DNA from 3 places in the Musicola paradisiaca NCPPB 2511 genome. Region 3 is predicted to be linked to each of the others. Evidence: riboswitches for the same ligand, from Rfam matches in the RefSeq annotation. Region 3 holds a riboswitch; each other region holds the start of a gene.
The links. A riboswitch is a leader RNA that binds a small molecule or an ion and turns the genes downstream of it on or off. The one in region 3 is predicted to bind thiamine pyrophosphate.
Positions count from the first base shown of each region.

Region 1: it holds a riboswitch for thiamine pyrophosphate, as region 3 does, so the genes downstream of both, thiC (phosphomethylpyrimidine synthase ThiC) here and thiB (thiamine ABC transporter substrate binding subunit) in region 3, are expected to answer to the same signal.
Region 2: it holds a riboswitch for thiamine pyrophosphate, as region 3 does, so the genes downstream of both, thiM (hydroxyethylthiazole kinase) here and thiB (thiamine ABC transporter substrate binding subunit) in region 3, are expected to answer to the same signal.

Region 1 covers NZ_CM001857.1:4,270,429-4,274,601, forward strand. The annotation lists gene hemE (uroporphyrinogen decarboxylase) at 1-880, opposite strand, end outside; gene nudC (NAD(+) diphosphatase) at 940-1,713, opposite strand; TPP riboswitch at 1,961-2,077, shown strand; gene thiC (phosphomethylpyrimidine synthase ThiC) at 2,183-4,135, shown strand; gene thiE (thiamine phosphate synthase) at 4,132-4,173, shown strand, end outside.
Region 2 covers NZ_CM001857.1:3,148,188-3,152,360, reverse strand. The annotation lists gene DPA2511_RS13945 (DUF2891 domain-containing protein) at 121-1,122, shown strand; gene DPA2511_RS13935 (VOC family protein) at 1,282-1,674, shown strand; TPP riboswitch at 1,844-1,942, shown strand; gene thiM (hydroxyethylthiazole kinase) at 1,984-2,772, shown strand; gene thiD (bifunctional hydroxymethylpyrimidine kinase/phosphomethylpyrimidine kinase) at 2,769-3,572, shown strand; gene psiE (phosphate-starvation-inducible protein PsiE) at 3,748-4,155, shown strand.
Region 3 covers NZ_CM001857.1:690,667-694,839, forward strand. The annotation lists gene thiP (thiamine/thiamine pyrophosphate ABC transporter permease ThiP) at 1-937, opposite strand, end outside; gene thiB (thiamine ABC transporter substrate binding subunit) at 913-1,896, opposite strand; TPP riboswitch at 1,940-2,048, opposite strand; gene sgrR (HTH-type transcriptional regulator SgrR) at 2,155-3,816, opposite strand; gene sgrT (glucose uptake inhibitor SgrT) at 3,912-4,073, shown strand.

The DNA.
Region 1 (4,173 bases), 1.1 Mb from region 3:
GATCCATATTGCCCTGCAGCGCCACCCGATCGCCGACGCGCCGACGGGCGTCGGCGATATCGGTGGTCCAGTCCAGCCCCAGCGCATCACAGCCGGTATCCGCCATCGCCTCCAGCCACTGGCCGCCGCCCTTGGTAAACAGCGTCACCGGCACGCGACGCCCGTCGTTTTCGCGCAGCAAACCATCGACAATCTTGTGCATGTAATGCAGCGAGAATTCACGATAATCAGCACCGCTCAGCGCGCCGCCCCAGGTATCAAAAATCATTACGGACTGGGCGCCGGCGCGAATTTGCGCGTTCAGATACAGCGTGACGCTGTCCGCCAGCTTGTCCAACAGCAAGTGCAGAGTCTCCGGCGCGGTAAACATCATCTTCTTGATCACAGTGAATGCTTTACTGCTGCCGCCTTCCACCATGTAGGTCGCCAGCGTCCAGGGGCTGCCGGAAAAGCCGATCAGCGGCACGGCGCCCGCCAGATTCCGCCGAATAGTCCGCACGGCGTTCATGACATACCCCAGTTCCAGTTCCGGATCGGGGATCGGCAGCTTCACCACATCGGCATGCGACGTCACGGGAGAGGTGAAACGCGGCCCCTCGCCGGCTTCAAAATAGAGCCCCAACCCCATGGCATCGGGCACCGTGAGGATATCCGAGAACAGAATGGCGGCATCAAGATGGTAACGACGCAACGGCTGTAAGGTGACTTCGCAGGCCAGTTCCGCATTGCGGCATAGCGACATAAAATCGCCCGCCTGCGCGCGCGTCGCGCGATACTCCGGCAAATAGCGCCCGGCCTGACGCATCATCCATACCGGCGTCACATCCACTGGCTGGCGCAATAAAGCTCGCAGATAGCGATCATTTTTCAGGTCAGTCATGTTTTTTCCTTTTAGGCCTGCAGACAGGCATCGTTCGTTATCTCGGGTTAACACGCCGCTTAACTATCCGCTTCGCGGCACAGCACCACGGTATCTTCGATCAGGCGGCGGGCGACCGTGCCGGGCGGCGGCAACTCAGGCAGGCGATCATAACGAAACCAGGCGGCGTCGCGCAGTTCCGAAGGGTCGTGCCGCAGTTCGCCACCGGCATACTCCGCCGTATACGCCATCATCAGCGAATGCGGAAACGGCCAAGGCTGTGAGCAGACATAACGCAGATTCTTAATACGCACATTGCTCTCTTCCATGACTTCTCTGGCAACCGCCTGCTCCAGCGTTTCGCCGACTTCGACGAAGCCGGCCAGCGCGGTGTACATATTGCCGCGATGGCGCAAATGCTGAGCAAGCAGGATTTTCTCTTCATGGCGGATGGCAACGATAACGCAAGGCGCAATCTGCGGATAGTAACGTTCCCGGCAATGCGGGCAGAGGCAGGCCAGTTCGGTCGTGCTGTGAACCATGTCATGGCCGCAATAACCGCAAAAACGGTGTGAGCGATAGAACGCCTCCAACTGCACAGCCCGGCCAGCCAGTTGGAACAATACGGCGTCATGGCTCAGCAACTGACGCACCGAACCCATATCCTGCGCCATCTCGTGCTGCACCAGCCATACCGCCTCGCCCTGCCATTCACCAATCTGTCGCGCTGCGCGCTGTTGCAGATGCCACTGCGCCGCACGCCCATACGGCAGTTCTCCCTGGGGTTGCCAAACTTGCTGTCGGTGGCAGACCACCCACCAGCCGGACTCATCCCCTTTCAGCGTCAGTTCCATATTTCTATCGCCTCTTTTTTGTCGCCGGACGGCATGTGACGGCTCTGGGCGCATTATCCGGCGCGTGTGCGGCCTTGGCAATGCGCTTTCCCTGAATGCCGCGACGACGCAAACGATTGGCCCCGTCGTAACACGGCGTCATGATTTGGCTTTTGACAGCCGTCGGAACCCGGCATAAAGTGTGGGGCTACCACCCCCGAAGCGGGGTGAGGCGGCGCCCCTGAACGTGATTTATCAGGCGCAGCCAGAAATCTTGTCGGAGTGCCCAGCCTGTAAAAAACGCAGGCGGGCTGAGACCGTTAATTCGGGATCCGCGGAACCTGATCAGGTTAAAACCTGCGAAGGGAACAAGAGTAATCTCACTGCCAGAACCTGTTGATGCAGCCTGCTTCAATCGGTTCACATCCAGCCATTACTCCCTCCGAGCTCCAGACAAGCAACCTTTCCCTACACCGTTAAGGAATTTGCTATGTCTACAGAACAGAAACCCGCCGCCGGGCAAAACCACGCCAGCCGTCGTGCGCAACGTGAAGCGGCGCAACAGTTTATCGACTCGCTGCAAGGCACCGCCTTCCCCCAATCGCAACGCATCTATCTGACCGGTTCGCGTCCGGACTTACAGGTACCGATGCGCGAAATCCAGCTCAGCCCGACGCTGGTCGGCGGCAACCGCGACAATCCGCAGTACGAACCCAACGAACCGGTGCCGGTTTACGATACCTCGGGCCCCTACGGCGACCCGGCCGCCCGGCTGGATGTCCGTCAAGGGCTGGCGAAAACGCGCGCCGCCTGGATCGACCAACGGCAGGATACCGAACCGCTGCACGAACGCAGTTCCCGCTTCACCCAACAGCGGCTGGCGGACGCCGGCCTCGACCATCTGCGCTTTGAGCACCTGCCGTCCCCCAAGCGCGCCCAAGCCGGGCGGTGCGTCACCCAACTGCACTACGCTCGCCGTGGCGTCATCACCCCGGAAATGGAGTTCATCGCCATCCGTGAAAACATGGGGCGCGAGCGCATTCGCGGCGAGGTGCTGCGCCAACAGCATCCCGGACACAGCTTTGGCGCGCATCTGCCGGAGAACATCACCCCGGAGTTCGTGCGTCAGGAAGTGGCCGCCGGCCGCGCCATCATTCCGGCCAACATCAATCACCCGGAATCGGAGCCGATGATCATCGGCCGTAATTTTCTGGTCAAAGTGAACGCCAACATCGGCAACTCGTCCGTCTCCTCCTCCATTGAAGAGGAAGTGGAAAAACTGGTGTGGTCGACCCGCTGGGGCGCAGACACCGTGATGGATCTGTCCACCGGCCGCTACATCCACGAAACCCGCGAATGGATCCTGCGCAACAGCCCAGTGCCGATCGGCACGGTGCCCATCTATCAAGCGCTGGAAAAAGTGAACGGCATCGCGGAAAACCTCAATTGGGAGATCTTCCGCGACACCCTGCTGGAGCAAGCCGAACAGGGGGTGGACTATTTCACCATCCACGCCGGCGTACTGCTGCGCTACGTGCCGATGACCGCCAAACGTCTGACCGGCATCGTCTCGCGCGGCGGCTCGATCATGGCCAAATGGTGCCTGTCGCACCATCAGGAAAACTTCCTCTACCAGCATTTCCGTGAAATTTGCGAAATCTGTAGCGCCTATGACGTCGCGCTGTCGCTGGGCGACGGCCTGCGCCCCGGCTCGATTCAAGACGCCAACGACGAAGCCCAGTTCGCCGAACTGCACACGCTGGGCGAACTGACCAAAATCGCCTGGGAATACGACGTACAGGTGATGATCGAAGGCCCCGGCCATGTGCCGATGCAGATGATCCGCCGCAACATGACCGAGGAGCTGGAGCACTGCCACGAAGCGCCGTTCTATACGTTAGGCCCGCTCACCACCGACATCGCGCCGGGTTACGACCACTTCACCTCCGGCATCGGCGCGGCGATGATCGGCTGGTTCGGCTGCGCCATGCTGTGCTACGTCACGCCGAAAGAACACCTGGGTCTACCCAACAAAAACGACGTTAAACAAGGGCTTATTACCTACAAGATCGCCGCTCATGCCGCCGATCTGGCGAAAGGCCACCCCGGCGCGCAGATCCGCGATAACGCCATGTCCAAGGCGCGATTCGAATTTCGCTGGGAAGACCAGTTCAATCTGGCGCTCGACCCGGAAACCGCCCGCGCCTACCACGACGAAACCCTGCCGCAGGAATCCGGCAAAATCGCGCATTTTTGCTCAATGTGCGGGCCGAAATTCTGTTCGATGAAAATAACCCAGGAAGTCAGAGACTACGCCGCCCGGCAGGAAGCGCAGGCGCAGCCGATCGACGTCGGTATGGCACAGATGTCCGCCGAATTCCGCGCCCGCGGCAGCGAACTCTATCACTCCGCCGCCAGCCTGCCGCAGGAGGAAAACCGATGAACGCCGCGTTTCCCGCCACGGAAAAACGCCTGGGGCTC
Region 2 (4,173 bases), 2.2 Mb from region 3:
TAAACCGATTGACGCATAAATCCGGCTGGGATAGTTGTGAGTCATATAATCTTAAACCGTTACTTTTTATGGCGTTCGGGACGCACGGCGATGCGGCTATGGGCGTACTAAGGAACCGAGATGCAACTGACACCCCACCTGGCGGATGCGTTCGCCCGTATGCCGTTGACCTACCTACGGCAGGAATACCCCAATCACATTATGCACCTGATGAATAGCGATGCCGATGCGTTGCCGCCGCGTGAGTTACACCCGGTATTCTACGGCTGTTTCGACTGGCATTCCGCCGTGCATGGCTACTGGCTACTGCTGCGTAGTCTCCGCGAGTTTCCCGAACTGCCTTGTTACGACGACATTACCCGGCTGTTTGACGAGCATTTCACGCGGGATAACATGGCGCGTGAGGCTGCGTATTTTCAGGCGCCGATGCGTGCCTCCTTTGAACGGCCTTACGGTTATGGCTGGTTGCTGGCGTTGGCGGGAGAGCTCGCGCAATCGCGGCACCCTGCCGCGGCCAGTTGGTTGGATGCACTGCGGCCGCTGGTGCAGGATATCCGGCAACGGTTGCTCGACTATCTGGACAAACTGACCTACCCCATCCGGGTCGGCACTCATTTCAATACCGCTTTCGCGCTGAGTCTGTCGCTCGACTATGCACGCATCGTGGCGGACAGCAAACTGGAGACCGCCATTACCCAGGCGGCCATGTGTTATTTTGTCGATGACATCGCCTATCCCGCGCATTACGAACCGGGCGGGGACGAATTTTTGTCCGGTGCCTTGACCGAAGGGTTATTGATGAGCCAGGTGTTGGGAGCGGCATTTCCTTCCTGGTTTGATGCGTTTTTACCGACGATGTCTGTGTGCAATACGTTGCTCCATCCGGCACGGGTGAGTGACAGGGCCGATACGAAAATCGCGCATCTGGATGGGTTAAACCTCAGCCGGGCCTGGTGTATGCGCCATATCACAGAACAACTGCCGGCATCGGCCGCCTCGCGGTCGGTCTTGCTGGATGCCGCCGAGCGGCATCTTGACGCCAGCGTTGGATACGTGGTGGGCAGCCACTACAGCGGCGGACACTGGCTGGCGAGTTTCGCCATGCTGGCGCTGGTGTGCTGACCCTCACGGTTGCCCAACATGGGTGTCGGGCAATCATCCGTGGCGTTTTCCATGCCATTACGCATTATTCTCTTTGCCGATCACGATCATGTTTCCCGCTAAACGGTGGGGGTATGGTGGCGCGATATCATCCATAACGACCATCAGCAAGGAGAGATTATGCTGGATCATCTGAGTATTCCGGTGACGGATATAACCCGTAGTCGACAGTTTTATGAGGCTGCGCTCAGGCCGTTGGGTTATCGCCTGATTAAGGATATGTCGTTCGCCGTCAGCTTCGCGGTGACGGAAGGGTACGGGCAAGCCAGCGATCCGGGCGGCGAACTCTGGTTTTATCAGGCGGAGGCAGGAGCTTGCCCGGCGGTGCACTTTGCGTTCAGTACCGCATCGCGTGAGCGGGTCGACGCTTTCTTTGCCGCAGCTATCGCTGCGGGGGGCCGGGATAATGGGGCGCCGGGGCTGCGTCCAAACTACCACCCGAATTACTACGCAGCCTTTGTGTACGACCCCGATGGGTACAATATTGAGGCGGTGTATCACCGTGCACCCTGAAGTGACGGCATTCTGCCGGAGCTGCCGACACCATGATTTAGCACGCGGATGTAATGAGGTGCTATTGCGGTTGCATTGATGGATGCGGCGGTGTAGCCGTTAATGGACTGACTCCTGGGATCAGGAAACCGTAGCGATTGATCTTTTCCCAAACGCTCTGAATAATACCGCTGTTGACTCGGGGTGCCCTTCTGAAAGGCGGGGCTGAGAAATACCCGTATTACCTGAACTGGATAATGCCAGCGTAGGAAAGTCACGGTATCCCGCCGGTTGCCGTCTTCTTCCACGCCGGTCGGGAGGTTTATGAAAATGCAAGCAACACCTTTCCCTACTGCCTCTGTCGCGGATTCCCTCACTTTGTTTCACCAGCGTGCTCCGTTGGTTCATTGTCTCACTAATGACGTGGTGCAAAGTTTTACCGCTAATGTACTGCTCGCGTTGGGCGCCTCTCCCGCGATGGTGGTGGATCCGGGCGAAGCGGCGCAATTCAGCGCACTCGCTGATGCACTGCTGATCAATATTGGAACGCTAGAAGTATCCCGGGCGGATGCCATGCTGGCGGCGATCGCCAGTGCGACACAGGCAGGCACGCCCTGGGTACTGGATCCGGTTGCTGTCGGCGGGCTGACATACCGCACGGCATTTGCTCAGCAACTGCTCACGATGAAACCGGCCGCCATTCGCGGCAATGCCTCGGAAATTCTGGCGCTGGCCGGGGAAGGTTCCGCCGGGCGCGGCGTCGACAGCGGCAACGATTCATGGTTCGCGCTTCCCGCCGCTCGCTCGCTGGCGCAACGTTGGTCGACCTGCGTCGCCGTCACCGGTGAGGTGGATTACGTCACCGATGGTCAGCGTGATTGGGCGGTGAGCGGTGGCGATCCGTTAATGACGCGAGTGGTGGGCACTGGCTGCGCGTTGTCGGCCGTGGTGGCTGGGTTCTGCGCACTGGAGGGGGATCGCCTGGCCCATGTGGCGGCGGCTTGTGCCGTCATGTCGCGTTGCGGTGCGCGGGCCGCTCAGCAGGCATCGGGGCCGGGCAGCTTTATTCCCGGGTTTCTGGATGCGCTGTATGCCGAACGCGGAGGGGTGACGGTATGAAACGCATTAACGCATTAACCATCGCCGGTACCGATCCCAGCGGCGGCGCGGGGATTCAGGCTGATCTTAAAACGTTTTCCGCGTTGGGGGCTTATGGCACCAGCGTGATTACCGCATTGGTGGCGCAGAACACGCGCGGGGTGCAGTCGGTATACCGGATCGAACCGGCATTTGTCGCCGCGCAGCTGGATTCCGTGTTGAGCGACGTGCGCATTGATTGCGCCAAGATCGGCATGCTGGCGCAGACGGACATCGTAGAGGCGGTGGCAGAACGACTGCAACGTTACCCAGTGCCGCATGTGGTGCTGGATACGGTGATGCTGGCGAAAAGCGGCGACCCGCTGCTGGCACCCGAGGCGGTGGAGGCGGTGCGTCAACTGTTATTGCCGCGCGTGTCGTTGATTACCCCCAATCTGCCGGAAGCCGCGGCGTTGTTGCAGTGCGCGCCAGCGGTCGATGAGGCGGAAATGCGGCAACAGGGCGAGCGGTTGTTGGCGATGGGGTGCCAGGCTGTACTGATGAAAGGCGGGCATCTGAGCGACCGGGAAAGCCCGGACTGGTTGTTTACGACGCATTGTGCGCCGGTACGCTTCAGTACGCCGCGTGTCGTGACCCGTCACACTCACGGTACCGGCTGTACGCTCTCCGCGGCGCTGGCGGCGTTGCGTCCACGTCATGCCGACTGGCAGGAGACGTTGCCCGCCGCGAAGAATTACCTGCAGGGCGCGTTGGAGCAAGCGGATTCGTTGCAGGTCGGCGGAGGGATCGGCCCAGTGCACCATTTTTATCGCTGGTGGTGATTGGGTCTTAAGGGATAAGAAAATCAGATAAATAGCAGAAAAATATTGCATGGACAGCTCGCCCGCTACCCGTTAATTTTGTGATCTGTGTCAGATTATTGTCAGCGTGGCGACATCTGCGGACAGTAGTCTGGCGGTCACGGTTGTGTCGATGAGTGGACTTAAGGAGGGGCTCATGGCGGGTTCAATACGTGCGGTAATGATTGCCCGGGGACTACAGACGATCCTCAATGTCGGGCTGCTGGCACTGGCGGTGATGCTGGTCATCTTTCTTGTCAAGGAGACTGCGCATCTGTCGACGGTACTGTTTGTCAGCAATGAGAAGGAATCTTCCTACATGCTGATCGAGAGCCTGGTGATCTATTTTTTATATTTCGAATTTATTGCATTGATTGTGAAGTATTTTTCGTCTGGATATCACTTTCCGCTACGCTATTTCATCTATATCGGTATTACCGCCATCATTCGGCTAATCATCGTCGATCACAAAAATCCGATCGATACCCTGACCTATGCCGGCGCCATCCTGATTTTGGTGGTGACGCTCTATCTGGCCAACAGCCCGCGCCTGAAACGCGAATAAGCGACGGGCAGGTGTGTC
Region 3 (4,173 bases):
CGTCAGCCACCACGGCCAGCAATGGCGGCAGTAACAGCAGGAGTGCCGCGACAATCAACAGGGTATCGGCGATGCGGCTGAACGGGCTGTCTTGCGGATCGCGCCAGTCACGCTGCTGGCTGATGCCGACCGGCAGCAGTGTGGTTAACCGCTGCCCAAGCAGCGTCAATCCCAGACAACAGATCAGCTGTAACAGTGCCAGCAGCGCCGCACGCGCCGGGTCGTAATCAAAACTCAGCGCCTGATAAATCGCCAGTTCGATGGTGGTTGCCTGCGGGCCGCCGCCCAGCGAAAGCACGGTAGCGAAACTGGCGAAGCAGAGCATGAAAATCAGTGACCCCGCCGGTAGTAACTGACGGCGCAGCCAGGGCCATTCCACCAGCCGGAAAAAATGCCAGCCGCGCATGCCGAGCTGAGCCGCCAATTGGCGCTGTTCGCTGGAAATGCTCTCCAGCGCCTGCAGCATCAGCCGGGTCGCCAGCGGCAGATTGAAGAACACATGGGCCAGCAGGATGCCCTGCAAACCGTAAGGCGAGAAGCGATAATGCAGCCCGAACAGCGCCAATAGCTGCGCCAGCCAGCCTTCGCGGCCATATACGCTGAGGATACCGAACACCGCCACCAGCACCGGCAACACCAGCGTCATGGCGCATAGCCGCAACAGCCAGCGCCGGCCGGGGAAGCGACGGCGGTAGAGCGCACGCGCCAGAAACAGCGCGGGAAGTGTGGAGAGCAGGGCGGAAAGCAGCGCCTGCCAGACGCTGAATCCGATGACGTGCCACAGGTAACTATCCTGCCACAGCGACAACCATGGCGCCTGCGGCGCATCAAACCACAGCGCGCCGAAGGCCAGCACGGCGGTGGCCGTCAACAACGAGGCTGCCAGACCGCCGGCCCACAGCCAGCCGGGAATCAGCGGCTGACGGCGCGTTGCCATGCCTGCACCCAGCTTGCGCGTTGCTCGGCGACCTGCTGCGGGGTGAACGACAACGAGGTCTTGGGCACCATCAGGCTGTTATAGCCCGCAGGCAACTCGGTTTTAACCGCCGGGTACATCCAGTTGGTGGTCGGGATGATCTGCTGGAAAGCCGGGCTGACCATGAACTGCAGGAAACGCTCCGCCAACTGGGGGTTTTTACTGCCAGCCAGACGACCGGCCACTTCCACTTGCAGGTAATGGCCTTCGGCGAAATCAGCGGCGGCATAGTTGTCTTTCTTCTCGGCGATGATGTGATAGGCCGGCGAAGTGGTGTAGCTCAGTACCAGATCCGCCTCGCCTTTGAGGAATAGACCGTAAGCTTCGCTCCATCCTTTGGTGACGGTAACGGTTTTTTTCGCCAGTTGCTGCCAGGCCTGCGGCGTCTGGTCGCCGTACACTTTTTGCATCCACAGCAGCAAGCCCAAACCCGGCGTGCTGGTGCGCGGGTCTTCGTAAATCACCTTCCACGGCTGGTTGCTTTCCACCAGTTCACGCAGGCTTGTCGGCGGGTTTTTCAGCTTATCTTTGTTGTAGACGAAGGCGAAGTAACCGTAGTCGAACGGCAGAAAGGTGTCGTTTTTCCAACCGCCGGGTACGGCCAGCGCATCGGTGCTAATACCGTGTTTGCTGAACAGGCCGGTTTGTTCCGCCGCCTGCAGCAGGTTGTTGTCCAGACCCAAGACGATATCGGCCGGGCTGTTTTTGCCTTCCATGCGCAGGCGGTTAAGCAGTGAGACGCCATCTTCCAGCGCGACGAATTTCAGTTCGCAGTCGCAGGTTTTTTCAAAGGCGGTTTTGACGCCCGGCCCCGGCCCCCATTCTGACGCGAATGAGTCGTAGGTGTAGACCGTGAGCGTCGGTTTGGCGAACACGGGGGCGGATAGCAATAGCAGGCAGGACAGTAATTTTTTTAACACTTTGCACTCCAATTTTTAGCGGATGGCAAAGGTCTTTGAGCAGGCCGGAAGCAGTCTCAAATCCCTTCGCCGGTATTAACCGGATCAGGTTCGACGGGTATTTTCTCAGCGACAAACCGAACAGCGGCGGCATCGCACCCCGTTGAGAACGGCGGTATTGTAAGATGAACGTTACATAAGGGAAAGCACGGAATCCGGCGGTATGCGTTCCGGTTGGCGTCGACATGTACGACGCGGCAATCGCGGTGCGGCGCGCGTTTAGAGATTATCCGGCGGTGCAAACCAGGCGGATTTGAAATCGAACCACCCGCGGGTATTGAGATGGATGCCGCGCATGCTGCGTTGCCCCTGCAATTGCAGCCAATGGTGAAATAGCGGGTGGATTTGCTGGCGTTGTATCAGCGCCTGTCCCCAATCCGGCAAAGAGAGCGAGCCCTGCCGCCACTGGCGGGCGGTCGCGGCCAGGTCTTCGTCTATGCAGTGTTGCAGCAGCGGCATTTCATACAACATGGCAAACAGCGAGAATTCGAGCGGCAGGGCAAAGTTGGCGCTGCCGAGCCACAGATCGCTATCGCCTTGCCCTTGATGCCACTTTTCATAATCCAGATGCTGCACGCTGAGCGTGACATCGTACTGCGCCAGCAGACGCGCCATGATGTCGGTAATATCCTGATATTCGGGATGATCGCGGTAGCTGGTGATACGCAGCCGGGCCAGCGACGCCGGTTTTTCCTGCAAGGCGCGCGGAATATTGTGATGCCAGCGCGGCAGCAGGCCGTAGGCGGGCGACCAACTGCTCTGGTAAATATCGCCCGCCTGGCCGAGCATAGCGACCGGGCTAAGCACCTGGCAGAGCCAACGCCGGACAGCCGGGTCGCACATGGTCGGCGCGCGGCGATCGAACAGGAGGTAGTAACAGCCTTCCTCCAAGCGGTTTTCCAGTTCGTCGGTATGTGTATCGTCTCCCTGTAACTGTATTGAGCAGGGAGGGAGCGACGGTTCATCAGGCAGTACCCAGATACTGACTTCATCGATCAGCGCACGGTAGCCAAAGTAGTCGTCAAATGCCTGAATCTTCAGTTGGCTGTGGGTGTTTTTCACCACCGAGTATGGGCCGGTACCCATCGGCTGGCGCACGAAGTCCGGCAGCGTTTGCCACTCTTTCGGGATGATCATCGCCGGGACGCTGCCCAGCAGCCACGGCAGCCAAACGTCGGGCATGCTGAGCTCAATATCCAGCACGAACGGCGCGGGGGAGGTAATGGCGACCCAATGTGAGAACAGCGGCGACAGCGTCAGCCGTTTCAGGGACGTGACCACATCTTCCATCGTCATTTCCCGACCGTGATGAAAGCGTACCGCCGGACGCAGATAAAACCGCCAATGCAGTGGCGACAGCGCCTGCCAGTGGTGCGCCAGATCCGGCAGGAGTTCCCCATTTTCCTCATTTATGCTGGTCAGCCCGCTGAAGATCTGCCGGGCCAGGTGCATTTCGGAACGCCGTAATGCATTGCCGGGCATCAGGTTATGCATCGGGCGATAATAGAGTATGCGCAGCAGGTGGCGGCCCTGGCGGAAGCTGCGTCCCAGGTGGGACATCAGCATCTGACGCAGGGTCTCCTTGTCGCCGACCAATTGCACCAACTGGTCGATACGGTCTTGTTCCAATAGGTCTTCAGCTCGCTGCTGTTGCAACGTCAGGCCGGTGTACAGGAACGTCAGGCGTGAACGTTTTCCGCGTCCCGCTTCCGCATGCCAGAGCAGCCAACCCTGCTCCTGCATGGCGCGCAGCAGCGATCGAATATGGCGGCGCGAACAATTCAGCAGGACGGCCAATTCCTGTAGCGTGGTGTCGGTATCCTGGCCCTGGAAGCATTGCCATAACCGGACAAACTGCTGTTGCAAACGAGTCGATGACATAAAAGGGGAACTCCACGGCGGAAAGTCATCAATATATTTTTCCCTATATTACGTCGATACTTTGGGTCAGTGAACAACGCAGCGTGAGGAGGCGGATGATGACCTGTCAGTATCGTTTCTATGTGCGTTGGCTGTGTCACGGCAGGCGCGGTTTATGGCGTTTTTTGTCGACGTCACAGCGTATGGCGTTGCTGTTGCAGGTGACGCAGTGGCAGATTGGCGAGATGAACGAGGAAGAATATCGCCATTGGCTGTGATAACGGATGTGAGCGTTGCGGCATCGCGGCTTCAGGCGACGTTCCGTCAGCAACGAACGTGTACCGGCGTCGTCCGGTTCCGGAACGACCTGATTTTCTG